Regions from separate parts of the Sutcliffiella horikoshii genome, predicted to be linked through region 2. Evidence: a T-box and tRNA genes for the amino acid it is inferred to sense, from the RefSeq annotation. Region 2 holds a T-box; the other holds one or more tRNA genes.
What was found. The T-box of region 2 lies ahead of glyQ (glycine--tRNA ligase subunit alpha). A T-box ahead of a tRNA ligase gene usually reads a tRNA of that ligase, here a tRNA-Gly.

Region 1: it encodes a tRNA-Gly, which carries the amino acid that the T-box ahead of glyQ (glycine--tRNA ligase subunit alpha) is inferred to sense. The anticodon was not compared.

Annotation. Positions count from the first base shown of each region.
Region 1 is NZ_CP082918.1:97,689-109,512, reverse strand. Features, by position in the region: gene clpC (ATP-dependent protease ATP-binding subunit ClpC) at 1-1,016, opposite strand, end outside; gene K7887_RS00565 (protein-arginine kinase McsB) at 1,039-2,103, opposite strand; gene K7887_RS00560 (protein-arginine kinase activator protein McsA) at 2,104-2,652, opposite strand; gene K7887_RS00555 (CtsR family transcriptional regulator) at 2,664-3,125, opposite strand; rRNA gene rrf (5S ribosomal RNA) at 3,657-3,773, opposite strand; rRNA gene K7887_RS00545 (23S ribosomal RNA) at 3,861-6,792, opposite strand; rRNA gene K7887_RS00540 (16S ribosomal RNA) at 6,994-8,545, opposite strand; tRNA gene K7887_RS00535 (tRNA-Ala) at 8,676-8,751, opposite strand; tRNA gene K7887_RS00530 (tRNA-Pro) at 8,771-8,847, opposite strand; tRNA gene K7887_RS00525 (tRNA-Arg) at 8,852-8,928, opposite strand; tRNA gene K7887_RS00520 (tRNA-Leu) at 8,966-9,054, opposite strand; tRNA gene K7887_RS00515 (tRNA-Gly) at 9,069-9,143, opposite strand; tRNA gene K7887_RS00510 (tRNA-Leu) at 9,160-9,240, opposite strand; tRNA gene K7887_RS00505 (tRNA-Lys) at 9,249-9,324, opposite strand; tRNA gene K7887_RS00500 (tRNA-Thr) at 9,383-9,458, opposite strand; tRNA gene K7887_RS00495 (tRNA-Val) at 9,494-9,569, opposite strand; rRNA gene rrf (5S ribosomal RNA) at 9,578-9,694, opposite strand; rRNA gene K7887_RS00485 (23S ribosomal RNA) at 9,782-11,824, opposite strand, start outside.
Region 2 is NZ_CP082918.1:2,880,874-2,892,697, forward strand. Features, by position in the region: gene K7887_RS14885 (transcriptional regulator CcpN) at 1-439, opposite strand, end outside; gene glyS (glycine--tRNA ligase subunit beta) at 633-2,714, opposite strand; gene glyQ (glycine--tRNA ligase subunit alpha) at 2,707-3,594, opposite strand; T-box leader at 3,861-4,038, opposite strand; gene recO (DNA repair protein RecO) at 4,079-4,855, opposite strand; gene K7887_RS14905 (YqzL family protein) at 4,967-5,107, opposite strand; gene era (GTPase Era) at 5,254-6,171, opposite strand; gene K7887_RS14915 (cytidine deaminase) at 6,164-6,562, opposite strand; gene K7887_RS14920 (diacylglycerol kinase family protein) at 6,673-7,068, opposite strand; gene ybeY (rRNA maturation RNase YbeY) at 7,043-7,516, opposite strand; gene K7887_RS14930 (HD family phosphohydrolase) at 7,513-9,726, opposite strand; gene K7887_RS14935 (PhoH family protein) at 9,805-10,770, opposite strand; gene yqfD (sporulation protein YqfD) at 10,774-11,824, opposite strand, start outside.

The DNA of each region.
Region 1 (11,824 bases), 1.5 Mb from region 2:
ATCGGCTGGAATCTGCGCTCAAGTGCTGCATCTTTTTCGATATATTTACGGTACTCATCAAGCGTTGTTGCACCGATACATTGCAACTCTCCACGCGCTAAGGATGGTTTTAAGATGTTGGATGCGTCAATGGCACCCTCCGCTCCACCGGCACCGATCAATGTATGAAGTTCGTCAATGAAAAGAATGATGTTACCAGCTTGACGGATCTCATCCATCACCTTCTTCAAGCGGTCCTCAAACTCTCCACGATATTTTGTACCAGCAACAACCGTACCCATGTCGAGTGTCATCACGCGTTTATCTCGAAGGATTTCCGGAACTTCATTGCTCACGATTTGCTGTGCAAGTCCTTCAGCAATGGCCGTTTTACCTACACCAGGCTCCCCGATCAATACAGGGTTGTTTTTCGTTCTGCGGCTAAGTACTTCTATCACACGCTGAATTTCTTTGCTTCGTCCGATAACTGGATCCAAGCTGCCTTCCCGTGCTACCGCAGTCAGGTCCCTTGCCAGGCTATCAAGGGTAGGCGTGTTCACATTAGCAGAAGCACCACCCTGATGTCCTCCGGAAGACTCGTTGCTTCCAAGCAGTTGTAACACCTGCTGGCGCGCCTTGTTCAAGCTCACTCCCAAGTTGTTCAATACGCGTGCCGCAACCCCTTCTCCCTCACGGATCAGGCCAAGCAATACATGCTCTGTTCCTACATAGGAATGACCAAGTTTACGCGCTTCATCCATGGATAGCTCGATTACCTTCTTCGCTCTTGGCGTGTAGTGAGGAATCGACTGACCACTGTCCTGTCCTCTGCCAATGAGGTTTTCTACTTCTTTTTGTATTTTTTCCGGTCCTAAGCCAAGGGCGATCAATGCTTTTGCAGCAATCCCTTCCCCTTCTCTGACCAGTCCAAGCAGGATATGCTCTGTTCCAATATTATTATGGCTTAGGCGCAATGCCTCTTCCTGTGCCAATGCCAATACTTTTTGAGCTCTTTCTGTAAATCGACCAAACATCATATCCATTCGCCTCCCGAATAATTTATCTATTTAATCGCATTCTTTCCCGAATCAAGCTGGCCCTGCGAACATCTCTTTCATTAGGCTTTAATGGCCCTCCAGCATATTGCTGCAAGAAGCCCGGTTGAGTTAATATCATTAATTCATTCAAAATTGATCTGGAAATGTCGGTGATATAGCCTAAATCTATACCTAGCCGGACATTCGACAAACATTTTGCCGCCTCTTTCGTTTCCATGATACGACTGTGTGCCAATAATCCATATGAGCGAAATACCCTATCTTCTAATTGTATGTTCGAAGTTTTGACTAATGCTTCCCTGGCAGAACGCTCTTGTGAAATAAGTTGCTGCACAACACCCATAAGGTCCTGTACAATATCCTCTTCTGACTTGCCGAGTGTCATTTGGTTGGAAATTTGAAAGATGTTTCCTAAAGCTTCGCTACCTTCCCCATAAATTCCTCTAACAACTAATCCCAATTGATTAATTGCCGGAACAATTCTGTTCATCTGCTGCGTCAGCACCAGTGCGGGCAAGTGCATCATGACCGAAGCGCGGAGCCCCGTTCCCACATTTGTCGGGCAGCTCGTTAAGTATCCTCGTTTTTCATCAAACGCATAATCAATCTTTTCTTCTATCCAATCATCCAATGAATTGGCTACCTGCAACGCTTCATTCAACTGCAGGCCGGGAAACAAGCATTGAATCCTGATATGATCCTCCTCATTTATCATAATGCTCACTTCTTCATTCGGTGATAACAAACATGCTCCAAATGCCGAATCCTCCGCCAGTTGTGGACTGATCAAGTGCTTTTCTACCAACACCCGCTTCTCTAAAGCATTCAATTCCTCCATAAGAAGAAACTCCAGCTCCCCGAGATCCTGAAACTTCATTTCTCCAAAATGCTGTTTCATGATATCCACAATCTGCTGCGCTTCCTCGTTGCTCGACACTGTCGGAAACTGCATCTTTTCTAAATTTCTAGCTAGCCTTACCCTGCTGCTAAGGACGATATCTGAATCCGGGCCCTCCTGCTTCATCCAGGAACTGACCGCATTATTCAAAAAGTGTTCAAGAGACATTTACTGCTCCCCCTCTCTTTTTTCACTTAATTGTCTTTCCAATTCTCTGATTCTATCTCTAGTATTCGCCGCACTCTCGAATTCTTCCTGTAAAATAAGTTCTTGTAATTCTTCTCTCAGCGCATCAATTTCTTTCCTCACATGCATGCTCCCGCCGATTCTTTTCGGAATCTTCCCGGCATGTACCGTGTTTCCACTGTGCAGCCTTTTTAAAATTGGCTGCATCTTGTCGGAAAAAGTATGATAACATTCCGAACAACCAAACCGCCCAATTTTCGTAAACTGCGGAAACGTCATCTTACAGCGCTCACACTGCAAAATCTTGCGCTGCTCAAGGTCTTCGTGTTGAGGATTGGGAATTGCCTGTTCCGTATTCAACAACCCGGCAATCAGGTTATTGATGGAAAAACCTGATCCACCAGTAAACATCGACATACTGCCTTTTTCTTGAGCACATTGCTCACATATATGAATCTCGGATTTTTCACCATTAATAATTTTTGTAAAATGCAAAGCAGCTGGACGCTCATTACATTCTTGGCATACCATTTTTATCCCCCCTACCGATACTTCAGTGTAGTCAGCATGGCCGTTAACATCCTAGCCCGTAGTTCATCTCTTTCAGGCAAGCCCAAATATAAGACAGAGCGGTCCATGACACTAACCATTATCTTCGCCTCCCTGGCGGAAATCACCTTCTCTTCCACCAACCGAAAGATAACATCCTCCGCACTCGCCTGGGAAACTCTCATATCTATTAAATCTATAAGCTGGTCGATCAATTGCAAATGGTCATGCGGCTTAATTTTAATAATTCTTATATAACCGCCGCCTCCACGCTTGCTCTCCACCAAATATCCTCGTTCAATCGTAAATCTAGTATTTATCACATAATTAATCTGAGAGGGCACACATTCAAACTTATCTGCAATCTCACTGCGTTTGATCTCAGCAGAATTCTCCCTGCTCCCCTCCAACACCTGTTTCAAATATTGCTCAATGACATCAGATATGTTTCTCATGCTATCCTCCTATCTGACCTTGACTATCTTTGACTATAAGTAAAATATATAAGACCTTCTGAAAAAATTCAATAGATAACCATTCGCTAAAAACTGTCATTCTGTACGTTTTGGGTTTAGGTGCGTCCATTTATGTAGTGTCGGTGTTAGGATGTAGGGAGTTTCTTTGTGAACGGGTCTCTCTCAAACAGAATTCCACTTTTGGGAGTTGTTTAAACGTCAATTGGTCAAAATTGTTCAAAAGAGGTTTTATAGGGGCGGGTGTGGGGTGGGGTGGATGGTGTTTGAGGTAGGTGTTTTTTGAAGGTGGGGATGGTGGGGTCCCCCTACACTCATCGGGTCTGCTATCGGGTCTGCACGTGAAATGGTGACAAAGTTAGCTTCGTTTCCTCTGTTTTGGCACCGTTCTCGCTCTACGATGACAAAACCTCTTCTTTTCCAAGGATTCTGTCATTTTTCCGCCCACAATCTCTAAAAGAAAACACAAAAAAACCAGCGCCTAAACATATAAGCACTGGTTTCTATAAATTTGCCTGGCAACGTCCTACTCTCACAGGGGGAGATCCCCCAACTACCATCGGCGCTGAAGAGCTTAACTTCCGTGTTCGGTATGGGAACGGGTGTGGCCTCTTCGCCATCATTACCAGACATATTCAGTTGAAGGTTGATCCTTCAAAACTAGATAATGTGTTCTTATCAAGATATTCATATCGTTCACTTATTTCGATACTTATTTGGGTTAAGTCCTCGATCGATTAGTATTCGTCAGCTGCACGTGTCGCCACGCTTCCACCTCGAACCTATCTACCTGATCATCTTTCAGGGATCTTACTTACCGAAGTAAAAGGAAATCTCATCTTGAGGGGGGCTTCATGCTTAGATGCTTTCAGCACTTATCCCGTCCGCACGTAGCTACCCAGCTATGCCTTTGGCAAGACAACTGGTACACCAGCGGTGCGTCCATCCCGGTCCTCTCGTACTAAGGACAGCTCCTCTCAAATTTCCTGCGCCCACGACGGATAGGGACCGAACTGTCTCACGACGTTCTGAACCCAGCTCGCGTACCGCTTTAATGGGCGAACAGCCCAACCCTTGGGACCGACTACAGCCCCAGGATGCGATGAGCCGACATCGAGGTGCCAAACCTCCCCGTCGATGTGGACTCTTGGGGGAGATAAGCCTGTTATCCCCGGGGTAGCTTTTATCCGTTGAGCGATGGCCCTTCCATGCGGAACCACCGGATCACTAAGCCCGACTTTCGTCCCTGCTCGACTTGTAGGTCTCGCAGTCAAGCTCCCTTGTGCCTTTACACTCTGCGAATGATTTCCAACCATTCTGAGGGAACCTTTGGGCGCCTCCGTTACTCTTTAGGAGGCGACCGCCCCAGTCAAACTGCCCACCTGACACTGTCTCCCAGCCCGATAAGGGCTGCGGGTTAGAATTTCAATACAGCCAGGGTAGTATCCCACCGACGCCTCCACCGAAGCTAGCGCTCCGGCTTCTCAGGCTCCTACCTATCCTGTACAAGCTGTACCAAAATTCAATATCAGGCTACAGTAAAGCTCCACGGGGTCTTTCCGTCCTGTCGCGGGTAACCTGCATCTTCACAGGTACTATAATTTCACCGAGTCTCTGGTTGAGACAGTGCCCAGATCGTTACGCCTTTCGTGCGGGTCGGAACTTACCCGACAAGGAATTTCGCTACCTTAGGACCGTTATAGTTACGGCCGCCGTTTACTGGGGCTTCGGTTCAAAGCTTCGCTTGCGCTAACCTCTCCCCTTAACCTTCCAGCACCGGGCAGGCGTCAGCCCCTATACTTCGCCTTACGGCTTCGCAGAGACCTGTGTTTTTGCTAAACAGTCGCCTGGGCCTATTCACTGCGGCTCTCTCGGGCTTTAACACCCTAACAGAGCACCCCTTCTCCCGAAGTTACGGGGTCATTTTGCCGAGTTCCTTAACCAGAGTTCTCTCGCTCACCTTAGGATTCTCTCCTCGCCTACCTGTGTCGGTTTGCGGTACGGGCACCATACTCCTCGCTAGAGGCTTTTCTTGGCAGTGTGAAATCAGGAACTTCGGTACTATATTTCCCTCGCTATCACAGCTCAGCCTTAATGAGAAGCGGATTTGCCTACTTCTCAGCCTTACTGCTTAGACGCGCATATCCAACAGCGCGCTTACCCTATCCTTCTGCGTCCCCCCATTGCTCAAACGGAGTGGAGGTGGTACAGGAATATCAACCTGTTATCCATCGCCTACGCCTTTCGGCCTCGGCTTAGGTCCCGACTAACCCTGAGCGGACGAGCCTTCCTCAGGAAACCTTAGGCATTCGGTGGAAGGGATTCTCACCCTTCTTTCGCTACTCATACCGGCATTCTCACTTCTAAGCGCTCCACCAGTCCTTACGGTCTAGCTTCAACGCCCTTAGAACGCTCTCCTACCACTGTTCGTAAGAACAGTCCGCAGCTTCGGTGATACGTTTAGCCCCGGTACATTTTCGGCGCAGAGTCACTCGACCAGTGAGCTATTACGCACTCTTTAAATGGTGGCTGCTTCTAAGCCAACATCCTGGTTGTCTAAGCAACTCCACATCCTTTTCCACTTAACGTATACTTGGGGACCTTAGCTGGCGGTCTGGGCTGTTTCCCTCTTGACTACGGATCTTATCACTCGCAGTCTGACTCCCATGGATAAGTCTTTGGCATTCGGAGTTTGACTGAATTCGGTAATCCGATGAGGACCCCTAGTCCAATCAGTGCTCTACCTCCAAGACTCTAACACATGAGGCTAGCCCTAAAGCTATTTCGGAGAGAACCAGCTATCTCCAGGTTCGATTGGCATTTCACCCCTACCCACACCTCATCCGCTCACTTTTCAACGTGAGTCGGTTCGGGCCTCCATTCAGTGTTACCTGAACTTCACCCTGGACATGGGTAGATCACCTGGTTTCGGGTCTACGACCACGTACTCATGCGCCCTATTCAGACTCGCTTTCGCTACGGCTCCGTCTCATCGACTTAACCTTGCACGTAATCGTAACTCGCCGGTTCATTCTACAAAAGGCACGCTATCACCCATTAACGGGCTCTAACTACTTGTAGGCACACGGTTTCAGGATCTATTTCACTCCCCTTCCGGGGTGCTTTTCACCTTTCCCTCACGGTACTGGTTCACTATCGGTCACTAGGGAGTATTTAGCCTTGGGAGATGGTCCTCCCTGCTTCCGACGGGATTTCTCGTGTCCCGCCGTACTCAGGATCCACTCAGGAGGGAACGAAGTTTCAACTACAGGGTTTTTACCTTCTATGACGGACCTTTCCAGATCGCTTCATTTACCCCGTTCCTTTGTAACTCCATGTTGAGTGTCCTACAACCCCAAGAGGCAAGCCTCTTGGTTTGGGCTAATTCCGTTTCGCTCGCCGCTACTCAGGAAATCGCGTTTGCTTTCTCTTCCTCCGGGTACTAAGATGTTTCAGTTCCCCGGGTCTGCCTTCCATACCCTATGTATTCAGATAAGGATACTGCTCCATTACGAGCAGTGGGTTTCCCCATTCGGAAATCTCCGGATCAAAGCTTACTTACAGCTCCCCGAAGCATATCGGTGTTAGTCCCGTCCTTCATCGGCTCCTAGTGCCAAGGCATCCACCGTGCGCCCTTAATAACTTAACCGTTGACCAATATGGTCATGTGTCGATATCAGCGATGATATCTATAAAGAAAATTACTAAGATGAACGATATTTTGTGAATATCTTGATATTAGTTACATTATCTAGTTTTCAAGGAACAACTTCGATAAATCCGAAGATTTATCTAAAATGAGAGAATGCTCTCTCAAAACTAAACAAAACAACAAGCGTACATTCCTTAGAAAGGAGGTGATCCAGCCGCACCTTCCGATACGGCTACCTTGTTACGACTTCACCCCAATCATCTGTCCCACCTTAGGCGGCTGGCTCCAAAAGGTTACCCCACCGACTTCGGGTGTTACAAACTCTCGTGGTGTGACGGGCGGTGTGTACAAGGCCCGGGAACGTATTCACCGCGGCATGCTGATCCGCGATTACTAGCGATTCCGGCTTCATGCAGGCGAGTTGCAGCCTGCAATCCGAACTGAGAACGGTTTTATGGGATTGGCTCGACCTCGCGGTTTTGCTGCCCTTTGTACCGTCCATTGTAGCACGTGTGTAGCCCAGGTCATAAGGGGCATGATGATTTGACGTCATCCCCACCTTCCTCCGGTTTGTCACCGGCAGTCACCTTAGAGTGCCCAACTGAATGCTGGCAACTAAGATCAAGGGTTGCGCTCGTTGCGGGACTTAACCCAACATCTCACGACACGAGCTGACGACAACCATGCACCACCTGTCACTCTGTCCCCCGAAGGGGAACGTCCTATCTCTAGGAGTGTCAGAGGATGTCAAGACCTGGTAAGGTTCTTCGCGTTGCTTCGAATTAAACCACATGCTCCACCGCTTGTGCGGGCCCCCGTCAATTCCTTTGAGTTTCAGTCTTGCGACCGTACTCCCCAGGCGGAGTGCTTAATGCGTTAGCTGCAGCACTAAAGGGCGGAAACCCTCTAACACTTAGCACTCATCGTTTACGGCGTGGACTACCAGGGTATCTAATCCTGTTTGCTCCCCACGCTTTCGCGCCTCAGTGTCAGTTACAGACCAGAAAGTCGCCTTCGCCACTGGTGTTCCTCCAAATCTCTACGCATTTCACCGCTACACTTGGAATTCCACTTTCCTCTTCTGCACTCAAGTCCCCCAGTTTCCAATGACCCTCCACGGTTGAGCCGTGGGCTTTCACATCAGACTTAAAGGACCACCTGCGCGCGCTTTACGCCCAATAATTCCGGACAACGCTTGCCACCTACGTATTACCGCGGCTGCTGGCACGTAGTTAGCCGTGGCTTTCTGGTTAGGTACCGTCAAGGTGCGAGCAGTTACTCTCGCACTTGTTCTTCCCTAACAACAGAGCTTTACGACCCGAAGGCCTTCATCGCTCACGCGGCGTTGCTCCATCAGACTTTCGTCCATTGTGGAAGATTCCCTACTGCTGCCTCCCGTAGGAGTCTGGGCCGTGTCTCAGTCCCAGTGTGGCCGATCACCCTCTCAGGTCGGCTACGCATCGTTGCCTTGGTGAGCCGTTACCTCACCAACTAGCTAATGCGCCGCGGGCCCATCTGCAAGTGATAGCCGAAACCATCTTTCAATAAAGAACCAGGAGGTTCCTTATATTATCCGGTATTAGCTCCGGTTTCCCGAAGTTATCCCAGTCTTACAGGCAGGTTGCCCACGTGTTACTCACCCGTCCGCCGCTGACCTTTCAAAAGCAAGCTTTTAAAAGGTCCGCTCGACTTGCATGTATTAGGCACGCCGCCAGCGTTCGTCCTGAGCCAGGATCAAACTCTCCAATAAAGAGTCTGAGCTTTTGCTCAAAATTTGCTAGCTTGTGTTACTTAAATCATTTTATCGTGTTCCGTAGAACCGACGTTATGACGCTGTTGTTTTGTTTAGTTTTCAAAGATCATTAAATCAAAAGTTCTGTTGGTGGAGCCTAGCGGGATCGAACCGCTGACCTCCTGCGTGCAAAGCAGGCGCTCTCCCAGCTGAGCTAAGGCCCCATAATATAAAAGTTTCTACTGGTCGGGAAGACAGGATTTGAACCTGCGACCCCTTGGTCCCAAACCAAGTGCTCTACCAAGCTGAGCTACTCCCCGATAATGGCGCGCCCGAGAGGACTCGAACCCCTAACCTTTTGATCCGTAGTCAAACGCTCTATCCAATTGAGCTACGGGCGCATATAGATGAAAGTTATTTTACTACTGTAAAAAACTCTGGTGCCGAGGACCGGAATCGAACCGGTACGGTAGTCACCTACCGCAGGATTTTAAGTCCTGTGCGTCTGCCAGTTCCGCCACCCCGGCAAGGGCAAATCTGTTGGAGCGGAAGACGGGATTCGAACCCGCGACCCCCACCTTGGCAAGGTGGTGTTCTACCACTGAACTACTTCCGCTAATATAAAATTACAATGCGGGTGAAGGGACTCGAACCCCCACGTCAAAGACACTAGATCCTAAGTCTAGCGCGTCTGCCAATTCCGCCACACCCGCAAAATAAATGGTGTGCCATGAAGGACTCGAACCTTCGACCCTCTGATTAAAAGTCAGATGCTCTACCGACTGAGCTAATGGCACGTAATAAAAGTGATATTATGCAATTTAGTTGACCATAACTTCGTTATGTCAAGAAAGATGGTGCCGGCGATAGGAGTCGAACCCACGACCTACTGATTACAAGTCAGTTGCTCTACCAACTGAGCTACACCGGCATAAGATTAATTTTCATTATATGAAAAAATCTAAATGGTGGAGGATGACGGGATCGAACCGCCGACCCTCTGCTTGTAAGGCAGATGCTCTCCCAGCTGAGCTAATCCTCCATATAAATGCCTGGCAACGTCCTACTCTCACAGGGGGAGATCCCCCAACTACCATCGGCGCTGAAGAGCTTAACTTCCGTGTTCGGTATGGGAACGGGTGTGGCCTCTTCGCCATCATTACCAGACATATTCAGTTGAAGGTTGATCCTTCAAAACTAGATAATGTGTTCTTATCAAGATATTCATATCGTTCACTTATTTCGATACTTATTTGGGTTAAGTCCTCGATCGATTAGTATTCGTCAGCTGCACGTGTCGCCACGCTTCCACCTCGAACCTATCTACCTGATCATCTTTCAGGGATCTTACTTACCGAAGTAAAAGGAAATCTCATCTTGAGGGGGGCTTCATGCTTAGATGCTTTCAGCACTTATCCCGTCCGCACGTAGCTACCCAGCTATGCCTTTGGCAAGACAACTGGTACACCAGCGGTGCGTCCATCCCGGTCCTCTCGTACTAAGGACAGCTCCTCTCAAATTTCCTGCGCCCACGACGGATAGGGACCGAACTGTCTCACGACGTTCTGAACCCAGCTCGCGTACCGCTTTAATGGGCGAACAGCCCAACCCTTGGGACCGACTACAGCCCCAGGATGCGATGAGCCGACATCGAGGTGCCAAACCTCCCCGTCGATGTGGACTCTTGGGGGAGATAAGCCTGTTATCCCCGGGGTAGCTTTTATCCGTTGAGCGATGGCCCTTCCATGCGGAACCACCGGATCACTAAGCCCGACTTTCGTCCCTGCTCGACTTGTAGGTCTCGCAGTCAAGCTCCCTTGTGCCTTTACACTCTGCGAATGATTTCCAACCATTCTGAGGGAACCTTTGGGCGCCTCCGTTACTCTTTAGGAGGCGACCGCCCCAGTCAAACTGCCCACCTGACACTGTCTCCCAGCCCGATAAGGGCTGCGGGTTAGAATTTCAATACAGCCAGGGTAGTATCCCACCGACGCCTCCACCGAAGCTAGCGCTCCGGCTTCTCAGGCTCCTACCTATCCTGTACAAGCTGTACCAAAATTCAATATCAGGCTACAGTAAAGCTCCACGGGGTCTTTCCGTCCTGTCGCGGGTAACCTGCATCTTCACAGGTACTATAATTTCACCGAGTCTCTGGTTGAGACAGTGCCCAGATCGTTACGCCTTTCGTGCGGGTCGGAACTTACCCGACAAGGAATTTCGCTACCTTAGGACCGTTATAGTTACGGCCGCCGTTTACTGGGGCTTCGGTTCAAAGCTTCGCTTGCGCTAACCTCTCCCCTTAACCTTCCAGCACCGGGCAGGCGTCAGCCCCTATACTTCGCCTTACGGCTTCGCAGAGACCTGTGTTTTTGCTAAACAGTCGCCTGGGCCTATTCACTGCGGCTCTCTCGGGCTTTAACACCCTAACAGAGCACCCCTTCTCCCGAAGTTACGGGGTCATTTTGCCGAGTTCCTTAACCAGAGTTCTCTCGCTCACCTTAGGATTCTCTCCTCGCCTACCTGTGTCGGTTTGCGGTACGGGCACCATACTCCTCGCTAGAGGCTTTTCTTGGCAGTGTGAAATCAGGAACTTCGGTACTATATTTCCCTCGCTATCACAGCTCAGCCTTAATGAGAAGCGGATTTGCCTACTTCTCAGCCTTACTGCTTAGACGCGCATATCCAACAGCGCGCTTACCCTATCCTTCTGCGTCCCCCCATTGCTCAAACGGAGTGGAGGTGGTACAGGAATATCAACCTGTTATCCATCGCCTACGCCTTTCGGCCTCGGCTTAGGTCCCGACTAACCCTGAGCGGACGAGCCTTCCTCAGGAAACCTTAGGCATTCGGTGGAAGGGATTCTCACCCTTCTTTCGCTACTCATACCGGCATTCTCACTTCTAAGCGCTCCACCAGTCCTTACGGTCTAGCTTCAACGCCCTTAGAACGCTCTCCTACCACTGTTCGTAAGAACAGTCCGCAGCTTCGGTGATACGTTTAGCCCCGGTACATTTTCGGCGCAGAGTCACTCGACCAGTGAGCTATTACGCACTCTTTAAATGGTGGCTGCTTCTAAGCCAACATCCTGGTTGTCTAAGCAACTCCACATCCTTTTCCACTTAACGTATACTTGGGGACCTTAGCTGGCGGTCTGGGCTGTTTCCCTCTTGACTACGGATCTTATCACTCGCAGTCTGACTCCCATGGATAAGTCTTTGGCATTCGGAGTTTGACTGAATTCGGTAATCCGATGAGGACCCCTAGTCCAATCAGTGCTCTACCTCCAAGACTCTAACA
Region 2 (11,824 bases):
GGGTCATTATTATATTAACCGGTATGGAAGTCAGCTCCTGCTTTCCGATGCTGGCCCTTAAAAGGTCCTTTCTCGAGAGCACTCCCACAATGATGGAGAAGTTGTCCACTACAAAAAGGGTTCCCACGTCTTCTAGGAACATGGTGCAGATTGCATCATAAACGGAAACACTCTCATGGACAACAACCGGTATGGATTGGTGGTCATTCACCTGAATCTTATTTATCTTGTCGGATAACAATTGCGATCCTGTTTTTCCGGTATAGAAATAGCCGACACGGGGGCGGGCATCTAAATAGCCGGCCATGGTTAAAATAGCTAAATCGGGACGAAGGGTTGCCCGTGTCAAGTTTAGTTGATCGGCTATCGCTTCTCCGGTAATCGGTCCTTGTTCTTTGACTATTTGCAAAATAGTTTCTTGCCGCTTATTCAGTTCGATTTTTGTTCACCACCTATTGGGTTAATAGATAACTCTATTGTGTTATACTTTATGTATAAATAATATATACTAATTATACTGATAAACAGAAGAATTGGAAAGAGGCTGACTAAATATTGTGAGGATTGCATTAGTCAGCCTCTTTCGTGTGTTTAACTATTTTACCATAGGGTTATAGGTTTGTCTTTTTTAATCACTTAACGATGATTCCATTAACGTTTCCGAAAATGGAGATAACCTTAGCCATATCGTCCATAAGGGCAAGGCGATTTGTTTTGATTGCTTCATCATCTGTCATGACCATGATGTTATCAAAGAATGCATCAATGTCAGGCTTCAAGGAAGCAAGTTCTTCATACGCTAAGGAGAAATCTTGGTCTGACGCAGCACGGAGTACAAGATCTTTTTTGTTGTTATATTGTTTATAAAGCTCTTGTTCTTCCGCTTGGCTTAGCAAGTTCTCTTGTACTTCTGCAGAAGCAGTTGCCTTCTTGGCAATATTGCATACACGACTCAATGATTCCATCGTTTCTTTAAAGCCTGCTTCGTTTTTCTTCGATTCAAGCGTTTCTGCTTTTTTAACAGTGGAGCAAACATTTTCAAGCGGAAGCTCTAAAATCGCCTCCACAATATCGTAACGTACGCCGCGCTCGGAAAGATTGTTCTTCAGTCGTAATTTAAAGAACACTAACAGATCTTCCATGATTGCATTTGCGTCTTTCTTTGCGATTCCTGCTTCTGCATAGCGCTCTACTACTGAGTGCATGAACGTTTCTAATGAAAAACTCCACTTTTTGTTCAAGATTGTTTGAATGATTCCAGATGCCTGGCGTCTTAACGCATAAGGATCCTGTGAGCCTGTAGGGATAACACCAATAGCAAAGAACCCTACAATGGTATCCATCTTTTCAGCAATACTAAGGATTGCACCTACATCAGAGGAAGCTGTTTGGTCTTCTGCAGAACGAGGCATATAGTGCTCATTGATCGCCTTCGCAACGATTGGGCTTTCACCCTTGGCCAACGCATACTTTTCCCCCATGATTCCTTGAAGTTCCGGGAATTCATAAACCATATGGGATACTAAATCAAACTTGTAAATGGAAGCTGCACGTTTTACATGCTTTTGCGTTTCATTGTTCACATTCACACCGTTCGCCAGTTCTGTAGCAATGGTCTGAACACGCCTCACTTTATCTCCGGTTGTTCCGATTTCTTCATGGAATACGATTTTATCCAGCTTTTTAATTGCATCTTCGATAACAAGCTTCTCGTCTTCCTTGGAGAAAAATGCTGCATCAGAAAGCCTTGCACGCAATACTTTTTCATTCCCTCTTGCAACATTATCCAAATTCTCGTGGTTACCATTTCGTACAGTTACGAAATAAGGCAGAAGAGTTCCCTCTTCACTCTTAACAGGGAAATAACGTTGATGCTCTTTCATAGATGTAATCAGTACTTCTTCCGGCAGAGTGAGATATTCTGATTCGAACGTTCCGAACAATGCCGTTGGATATTCCACCAGGTTGTTCACTTCTTCTAGCAAGTCTTCATCCACAGGGATGTTCCAACCATTTTCTTCCCCAATTATCGACAGTTGTTTTCTGATTGCTTCTTTTCGTTCCGTTGCATTGACTATGACATAGTTAGACAGCAGCTCTTCCACATAACTGCCGGCGTCTTTTAATTCCACTTGCCCCCCAAGGAAACGGTGCCCAGTAGATACTCGGTCCGATTTTACCTTTGCAATCTCAACGGGAATAACTTCTTCACCGAATAGAGCAATCAACCATTTAATTGGTCGAACATATCTTAAATCTTCATCAGCCCAACGCATATTTTTTGGAAAATGAAGGCTTGTAGCCACAGAGGCGATAGTACTTAAAATTTCTTTCGTCTCTTTCCCTTCTACATGTTTCTTAACATGCACATATTCCACTCCGTTGATCTCTTTAAAATAGATATCTTCAACTGTCAGTCCTTGACCTCTTGTAAAGCCTTGGGCAGCCTTTGACCACTCACCGTCCGCTGACAGGGCAACCTTTTTGGCAGGTCCTTTTGCTTCTAGAGTAACATCTTCTTGTCGTTCTACAAGGCCTTCAATTAATACTGCAAGCCTTCTTGGAGTAGAGTAAGCATGAATGTCATCATAGGCCAACTGGTTTGTTTCCAGCCAAGATTTCACTTTGTCCTGAAGCTGATTCATGGAATCCGTTACAAAACGGGCTGGCATCTCTTCTAGACCGATTTCAAATAAAAAGTCTCTCTTACTCATTGGTGCTCTCCTCCTTTTTCAAAATTGGGAAACCTAGCTTTTCTCTTTCCTCATAGAAGGTTCTTGCCACTTTACGCGCTAGATTTCTTACACGACCGATATAACCAGTTCGTTCGGTAACACTTATAGCGCCGCGTGCGTCCAATTGGTTGAATGTATGGGAGCATTTTAATACATAATCATATGCCGGGTGGACGAGACCATGGTCCATCTGGCGGTGCGCTTCTTTTTCATAGATATCAAACAAAGAGAACAGCATATCCGGATCGGATGTTTCAAATGTATATTTAGAGTGTTCATATTCCGGTTGAAGGAAAATATCACGAACGGTGAATCCTTCTGTCCATTCTAGGTCAAATACATTTTCTTTGTCTTGGATGTATGATGCAAGTCGCTCAATACCATATGTGATTTCTACAGAAACCGGTTTGCATTCAATTCCACCGACCTGTTGGAAGTATGTGAATTGGGTGATTTCCATTCCGTCCAGCCAAACTTCCCAGCCAAGTCCTGCTGCCCCAAGCGTTGGAGCTTCCCAGTTATCTTCTACAAAGCGGATGTCATGTTTTAGCGGGTCTATTCCAAGTTTCTTGAGTGATTCCAAGTATAGTTCTTGGATGTTGTCTGGTGATGGTTTCATGATTACTTGAAATTGGTGATGTTGGTACAGGCGGTTTGGGTTTTCGCCGTAACGGCCGTCTACCGGTCTTCTGGATGGTTCGACGTATGCTACGTTCCATGGCTCTGGGCCGATGCTTCTTAGGAATGTATATGGGCTCATTGTTCCGGCACCTTTTTCTACGTCGTAGGCTTGCATGAGGATACAGCCTTGTTCTGACCAGTGGTTTTGCAGGGTCAGGATCATGTTTTGGATGTTCATTTTGACACCTTCCTTTTTTAGTTGTTGCTGGTGACTCCTTTCGATTTCCGTTCCAGGTGTTCGCTTTCCGCGGGACGGTGCTTGAGCCTCCTCACTTCGTTGCGGGGTCTCAACCAACCGTTATCCCCCGCAGGAGTCTCACACCTTGCACTCCAATCTACAGGGAAACTTATTCAACTTTAAAGCCACCACTAATTCTGATTTTCATTTGTTGGCTGGAGGACGAAAAGGAGAACCTCTTGTCTCTATGCCAACTGTGTTGTCAGCATAGGGACGAGAGGTTCTCCCGCGGTTCCACCCTATTTGTAAAAAGGAATAGCCTTTTTACCACTTTATCCGTATTGCTCCAGAACGCCTTCCTTATCTCTTGATTCCCTAGCTCACACCATCCTAGGTTCGCTTTAATCGAGTTGGATAAGTACTACTTTCCTTCAACGCAATCTTTATAGATGTAATTGGATAATAAATGATTTTTTTTGCAAAGTCAATCAGGTTTATCTTTTTTTTCAGGAAGATTCGCTTTTAAAGAGCCTATTTGCTTTAGAAAGCGTTTGGATTTTAACATTATCCCAGAATATGCTTCATAATATTCGTCGATAATGAATCGCAGCTCTTTTCTCGTTTCTTCTTTTAACGAAAGGTTCCCTATTCTATTCAAGTCATAGTAGTAAAATGTCCGTAGAAGCCGTAGCGTAGCAGGGGAAACTTTAATTAGATAGGGGTCTTTATGAAAGCATCTGTTGCAAAGGAAGCCGCCCTCTTTTATGGAAAAGGCAAAGCTCCCTTCTGTTGCACCGCAAGAAGCACAACGATTTAGTTCGGGTGTAATGCCGATAACATCACACATTTTCATTTCAAAAATGAATGTCAATATTTCAGCATCAAAGCCATCGTTGATATAATGCAACACCTGATAGAGCAGGTCATATAGTGCTGGATTTCGTTTTCCTTCATCTGTCGTCCTGTCCATTAATTCCACAATGAAAGAAGCATAGGCTGTCAGGAAGATATCCTCTCTGATCGATCTCATGGAGTCCATGATTTCACCTTGCTGGAGACTTCCGAGTCCCGTTCCCCTTTGGAAGACGAAGGTGGCATGGGAAAACAGCTGAGAGACAGCGGTAAATCGGCTGCTTGGCTTGTTGGCACCTCTTGCCATTACCCCTACTTTCCCCAGCTCCTTTGAGTAAATGGTAACAATCTTATTATTTTCACCATAGGCATTTGTTCGAATGACAATGCCTTCACATTTATGTAGCAAATCGTACACCGTCCATTTTTCTGGCTTTTATTAATTGTACGGTTTACAAAATAAAAAGGCAATCTACAACACTTACGTGTGTAAACTGCCTATATTATTGGTCATCTGTCATTATGAAATTGGTAAGTCACGATTAGCTAGTTCTTCTGTCTGTTCGGGTAAATCGCCATTCTCTTTCTCAAGCTCTTTGAAAAGAAGATAGGTATCAATATTACCTGTTTCTTTAAAGACCTTCCAGGTAAAATCCAACATTGTAAACTCCACCCTTTCTGTAGTAAAGACCAGCATGCCTATTCCAATTCCTATATGACTATGATGACCGTAGAAGGGTCAAAACATGTTAGATAAATTTTGTAAATTAAATGCTACGAATTGACTATTCCCGCTCGTCTTCCCGATTAGTATTCGTTCTCATTAAAACCAAAATCTCTAAGTTGCGACTGCTTGTTACGCCAATCTTTCTGGACTTTCACCCACAATTCCAAAAACACTTTGGACCCCAGTAATGCTTCAATGTCCACTCTGGCTTTTTGTCCCACTTCTTTTAAGACTTTTCCTTGTTTTCCAATGACTATCCCTTTTTGTGAATCACGCTCCACTACAACTGTAGCCTGGATATCGACCATATCCTTATTTTCGCGCTTCTTCATGGAATCAATTGTTACAGCAATGGAGTGAGGAACTTCTTCTCTTGTTAAGTGAAGCACTTTCTCCCTGATCAGCTCAGCAACAATAAAACGTTCCGGATGGTCTGTAACTTGGTCGGCCGGATAATACTGGGGACCTTCTGGTAGGAATTTCTTAATTTGATCTAGTAAAACTTCTACATTGTTACCTTGCAAAGCAGAAATCGGAACTATTTCTTTGAATGGATACAACGCTTTATAAGTTTCCATCAAGGGTAGCAGGTCATCTGGATGTACTTCGTCAATTTTATTTATTACCAAGTATACCGGGGTTGAAGTTTCCTTCAGCTTCTCAATAATAAATTCATCGCCTTTTCCTAAACCTTCTTTTGCATTGATCATAAAAAGAACTAGATCGACTTCTTTTAACGTATTTTGCGCCACCTTCATCATAAAATCGCCAAGCTTATGCTTTGGTTTATGGATGCCTGGTGTGTCGATGAAAACGATTTGTGCATCGTCTTGCGTATATACACCCTGAATTTTATTTCGAGTTGTTTGTGGTTTGTCACTCATTATCGCAATTTTTTGGCCGATTACCCTGTTCAAAAACGTTGATTTTCCAACATTCGGCCTGCCAATGATGGAGACAAACCCTGATTTATAGTTTGTAGTAGTGTTGTTATGCATCTAAATCCTCCGGTGAAAAGGCTCCAGGCAGTAGTTCTGCTACTGTCAATTCCTGAATATCACCGTGAAGGTTTGTCAGGATCACTTTCGTTTCAGGTGCACACAGCTCCGATATAACTTGACGGCAAGCTCCACAAGGTGGAACAGGTCTTTTCGTGTCAGCTACAACAGCAATTGCATCAAATTGTTTGATACCTTCTGAATACGCTTTAAATAGCGCTGTTCTTTCTGCACAGTTAGTCATACTATATGCAGCGTTTTCAATGTTGCATCCGCGATAGACCTTACCGTCTTTTCCTAATAATGCCGCGCCTACTTTAAACTTGGAGTAGGGTACATAAGCCATTTCTCTTGCTGCTTTTGCTTCTTGGATTAAAGCTTCGATGTTCACAGTTACTCTTCCTTTCTTCTGTAAGCTTCGGGTGCGCGTACTTATATTTTACCTTAATTCGCTTCTTAAATCACCCTTAAATTTTAAAAAATTTTAAATTTTCAATTTATTTATAGATAAGCCACAATATAAGGGCCAAATAAGATTACACCAATTATAACAGAGATACAAGCAAAAACTAAGGCCGCAGAAGCAGCCACATCTTTTGCCGTTTTTGCAAGAGGGTGAAACTCCTCTGTTACAAGATCCACCACATTTTCAATCGCAGTATTGATAATTTCAATGACAAACATTCCGCCAATGACGAGAAAAAGAATGAGCCACTCTACTTTTGTAATCTGAAAAAACAAGGACATGCTTATCATCACGACAGCTGTGAAAACATGGAATTTAATGTTTCTTTCCGTTCGAAGGACAAACCTTAATCCCTCAAAAGCATATAAAAAACTAGAAGTAAATGAACCTCGATATCCTTTACGATTACGATCGCGTGAGTCCATAGGCATCTAAGATTTCTTTCTGTTTATCAAACATTATTTTTTCATCTGTTTCATTTTCATGATCATAACCCAGCAGGTGCAACAGACCATGCAGAGCAAGAAAACCGAGCTCGCGTTTCACAGAATGACCATATTCTTCCGCTTGTTCTTCCGCTTTTGGAATGGAGATGATGATATCTCCAAGCATACGAGGTGCATCTTCGTCATAATGGATTTCGATTTCTCCCTCACCCATCTCCTCCATAGCGAAAGAAATGACATCTGTAGGACGGTCCTTATCACGGTATTCACGATTGATTTCCTGAATTCTTTCATTATCCACGAAGGTAACGGAGAGTTCAGCACCGGCTTGAATAGACTCTTTATCAGCAGCAAATTTCAATAAATCTTTAATATCTTCCCACTGCTCATCTGTCAGTCTTGATGTTTCATCTAACATATCGATTTCGATCATGATTCTTCTTCCTCTCCTTTCGGGTACTCAATTCTTGAATGGAAAATACCTTGTAACGTTTCACAGAAGGACTTGCCTATTTCTTCAAGTTCTTTAAAAGTTAAATCACAGTCACTGTATTGTCCATCCTGAAGACGGTCTTTAATGATAGCCTTTACAATTGTCTCAATTTTATCGGGAGTTGGGTTATTCAATGACCTTACCGCCGCTTCAATGCTGTCGGCAGTCCCTACTATCGCCGCTTCTTTAGAAGTAGCTTTTGGTCCAGGGTAGCGATATTCTTCTTCTTTAATATTTTCGTTTTGTTCTTTGGCTTTATGATAAAAGAATTTCAATAGTGTTGTACCGTGATGTTGTGCTGCAATATCAACAATCTCTTTTGGCATATTATGATCCCGGAGGATTTGAGCCCCGTCGGTTGCATGGGCAATAATAATATTTTTACTCGTCTGAGGTGGAAGTTTATCATGAGGATTCGCCCGGCCCATTTGATTCTCAATAAAATAATGCGGCCTTTTTGTTTTGCCTATATCATGATAATAAGATGCAACCCTTGCAAGCAATCCATTCGCACCGACTGCCTCACAAGCTGATTCTGATAAATTGGCCACCATTACACTATGGTGATAAGTCCCTGGTGTCTCCATTAAGATCTTCCTCAGCAATGGATGATTCGGATTGGACAGCTCAAGCAACTTCATCGTTGAGAGCATTCCAAAGCCCACCTCAAAGAATGGAAGAATCCCAATAGTCAGAACCGCTGAAACAACGCCAGACCCGACTGCCATTGTACCATTGATACCAAGGTCCAATAATTCATTCATTCCAGTGAGGTCCCTGTTGGTCAATAGTACTAACGCAATGACCGTCACCACATTAATAAAGGATACAAACAGGCCTGTCTGAAGGATGGTAAGTCGTCTGTTATGCTGGTTCAAAAATAATACCGATGCTACTGCTGAAATAATCAAGTATGACCCTACTGTATAGTTCATAGTCCCTGGAACCATATTAAAAATAAAACTTCCACAAATCCCAAATATGATACTTGAAAAGATGGCAATTCGATCGTTAATCAGCATTTTTATAAGCATGGCACCCATCGCAACCGGTGCAATATAGCCGATTTCCGTCGTATTCAAAGTTTGAAAGAAACTAAAGATTTTCAATAAGATTAATGTAATAGAAAAGATTAATAAATACATCGTCAAATACGTATTTTTGCTGTGGATCGTTGTATCGATGTTTTTAAATAAGTAAACCAGAGCAAAGATCATCAACCCAATGATGATAATTAAACCCGCATACGGTGCAAGATTGTCTGATTGATTGACAAATCCTGCTACAGTAAGAAGCCTATAAATTTCTCGGTCAATAAATTGGCCGGCCTTTACAAGTGTATCCCCCTGTGATACCCGTACAGGTTCAACCGCATCGATTGCCTGCTGCCTCTTTTCCTGTGTTTGAGCGGAATCATAAATAACATTTGGGATAACAGAAATACTCGAAATATTAATGATAACACTTGGAACATTTCCTGATTGTGAAAGCTCTGTTCTTGCAAGGTTCTTTGCTTCACTCGCATCTTCGACTGTATGTATATCCCGAGACATCGCATTATTAATTGCCGTGACTGATGCATTTTTATACCTAGTGAGGTCTGCTTCCTTTGAACCAAGTAAGAATAGCAGATTTTCATCTTTCAGTTCATCTTCCCAACGGTCTGGAACTTGTCCTTCAAGCGCTTCTTCTAGGAGCTTCAACTTTTCCGCATCTGTAAGCATTATAGGCTCAGGGTCTTCTTGTGACTCCGCGGAGTCCCCTTCTTCCTCAGCGGGAGGCGAAGTTTCCGGAACCTTTTCAAGTTCCGCTATTTTATTTTTAGTTTCAATCAGCACTTCAAAGAAGTTTTCGACCCTTGCAATTTGCTGATATGCTTTATCCTTGTCCCTGATAAATTGATCGGGCACTTTATCTGCCGCTTCTTTTCTGAGCAGTTCCGTGGCTTCTCTATCTTCAAAGCTATGAGGTGCCACAATTGTTTTTTCCGCATTGCTGAATAGTTGTACATTTATCTTCTCGGGCTTCACATTACTGAACATAATGCCAAACATGATAAGTCCCAACAGTACATAAATAATGACATGGTAAAACTTAAAGGCCTTCAAGTGTTGAAAAGAAATTTTCCAGGATTTCGATTTCTTTTTCACTGTTAATTGGCTCCCTCCTTAAACGACATCCCCAAAAATAAAATCCTCTACAAGTGAAAGAGCCCCATTTAAGGGGCCTTATTTTGATTCTAACTTTTCGTAGGCATCGATAATTCTCGCTACCAATGGATGACGGACTACATCTGATTGTTCGAGTTCGATAAATTGGATGCCTGATGTATTTTTCAAGATATCCCGCACCACTGCCAGGCCTGACTTCATCCCTTTTGGCAAATCCACTTGGGAGATGTCACCTGTAATGACCATTTTCGACCCGAAACCAAGCCTTGTCAGGAACATCTTCATCTGGGCGGCAGTAGTATTCTGCGCTTCATCCAAAATGACGAATGCATCGTCCAATGTACGGCCCCTCATATATGCCAAGGGAGCAATTTCAATGGTCCCTCTTTCAATTAACCGTTGGGTATGTTCAGAACCAAATACATCGTGCAGTGCATCATACAATGGGCGTAAATATGGGTCCACTTTCTCTTTCAAATCTCCCGGAAGAAAACCCAAGCTCTCCCCGGCTTCTACAGCAGGACGAGTAAGGATTATCCGTTTCACCTGACCATTTTTTAAAGCGGTAACGGCCATAACCACGGCTAAATATGTTTTCCCCGTTCCTGCAGGACCAATCCCGAAAACAAGATCTTTTTTCCGTATTGCAGAAACATACTGTCTTTGCCCTAATGTCTTAACTCGAATGGATTTACCTTTTACGTTCTTTGTTAACTCTTCATCATATAATTCTTGGAAAGAGTGCATCTTGTCTTCTTTAGCAAGTTGTATGGCATAGATGACGTCTCTCTCACTTATTGTGATGCCTTTTCGAATGACTTCCAGTAAATTCTGAATGACGCTATCCACCATTTCCACCTGTTTGACGTCACCGGATACGTTGACCGTTTCGCCGCGAGTCACAATGGATACATTCAATTCTTCTTCAATTCTCTTCAGGTTGACATCTTGGTTCCCGAAAAGAGCAATTGCTTCATTTGGATTATTTAGTTGTTGATTCATCATCACTAGTTCTTCTGACATTCATTAGTCTCCTTGAATAATTGGTTCGATTTTTACAATATTTTCAATGACTTGGTAATGTATATCTACACTTACTTTACCATTCTCCTTATGAGTGCGCAAAACTTTTTCACCTTTTATCTCTGCATCTTCACCCAGATTGGAAAGTACCTGATCTCTACCGATCTCCAAAGCCTGCTCGATGACTTCTTCGTCATCGTAAATCCGCTCCACAATTTCTTGTTCATGTACGGTTTTTCCAACATAGGATATAGGCAATTTCCATTTCCAGAAATAAAATGGCCGCTCCGCTTCATATTCCTCCTGCCGTTCGAACTCCTCTTGGAAGAAACCCCAAACCGGAATCTTCACGCTACCCACTTTCATATAGTGCTTATTGTTAGCTTCTCCGGTCAAGACCGGGAGAGTGGTCTTAATAGGTACATCCACACTAGTAAGATACCATGTTTCCCCAAGTACCTCTCCTATGGCTGCTATCGATCGTTTGTTGTCTTCTCTGCCGATTAACCCTGAAACAAGTACTTGTCCTTTATCAACATAGTCATTTACCTGAACGAGTGGTTGTCCTTTTTCCACATAAATTTTTGCAACCATTGCCTTTTTCTTTGCCACCAAGCTTCTTGGGCTTAATGATTCCAACTTTTCAGGTTCATTCTTTTCTACAACTTCAAAATGGTAGGATGTCCCATTTAAAACAACACCAATCCAAGTAATTTCACTTATTGTGTCCGTTAAATAGCGTTGAATACTTTCCACATCTTGAATGAAAAATTGAAACTTTCCTTTTTTGACACCAAGCTTGTCTAATTCTTGCATAATCTTATGCTCTGTAGCTGGCTCTGCACCTTTAATTTCAATACTCCAGACCATATTAGATAATAGAAAAACGGTAAGGAAAGCCGCGATAATCCCAACGATCAATCCACTGTTTTTTAGTGAATATTGAGTCAAAAAAGGCAATCCTTTTCTCGTAAGAAAACGAAATTTGCAATCCTGCTTCTTTATCAATTGCCTTAGTCTACGGACATCCTTTAAAAGCACATGACATGTATAA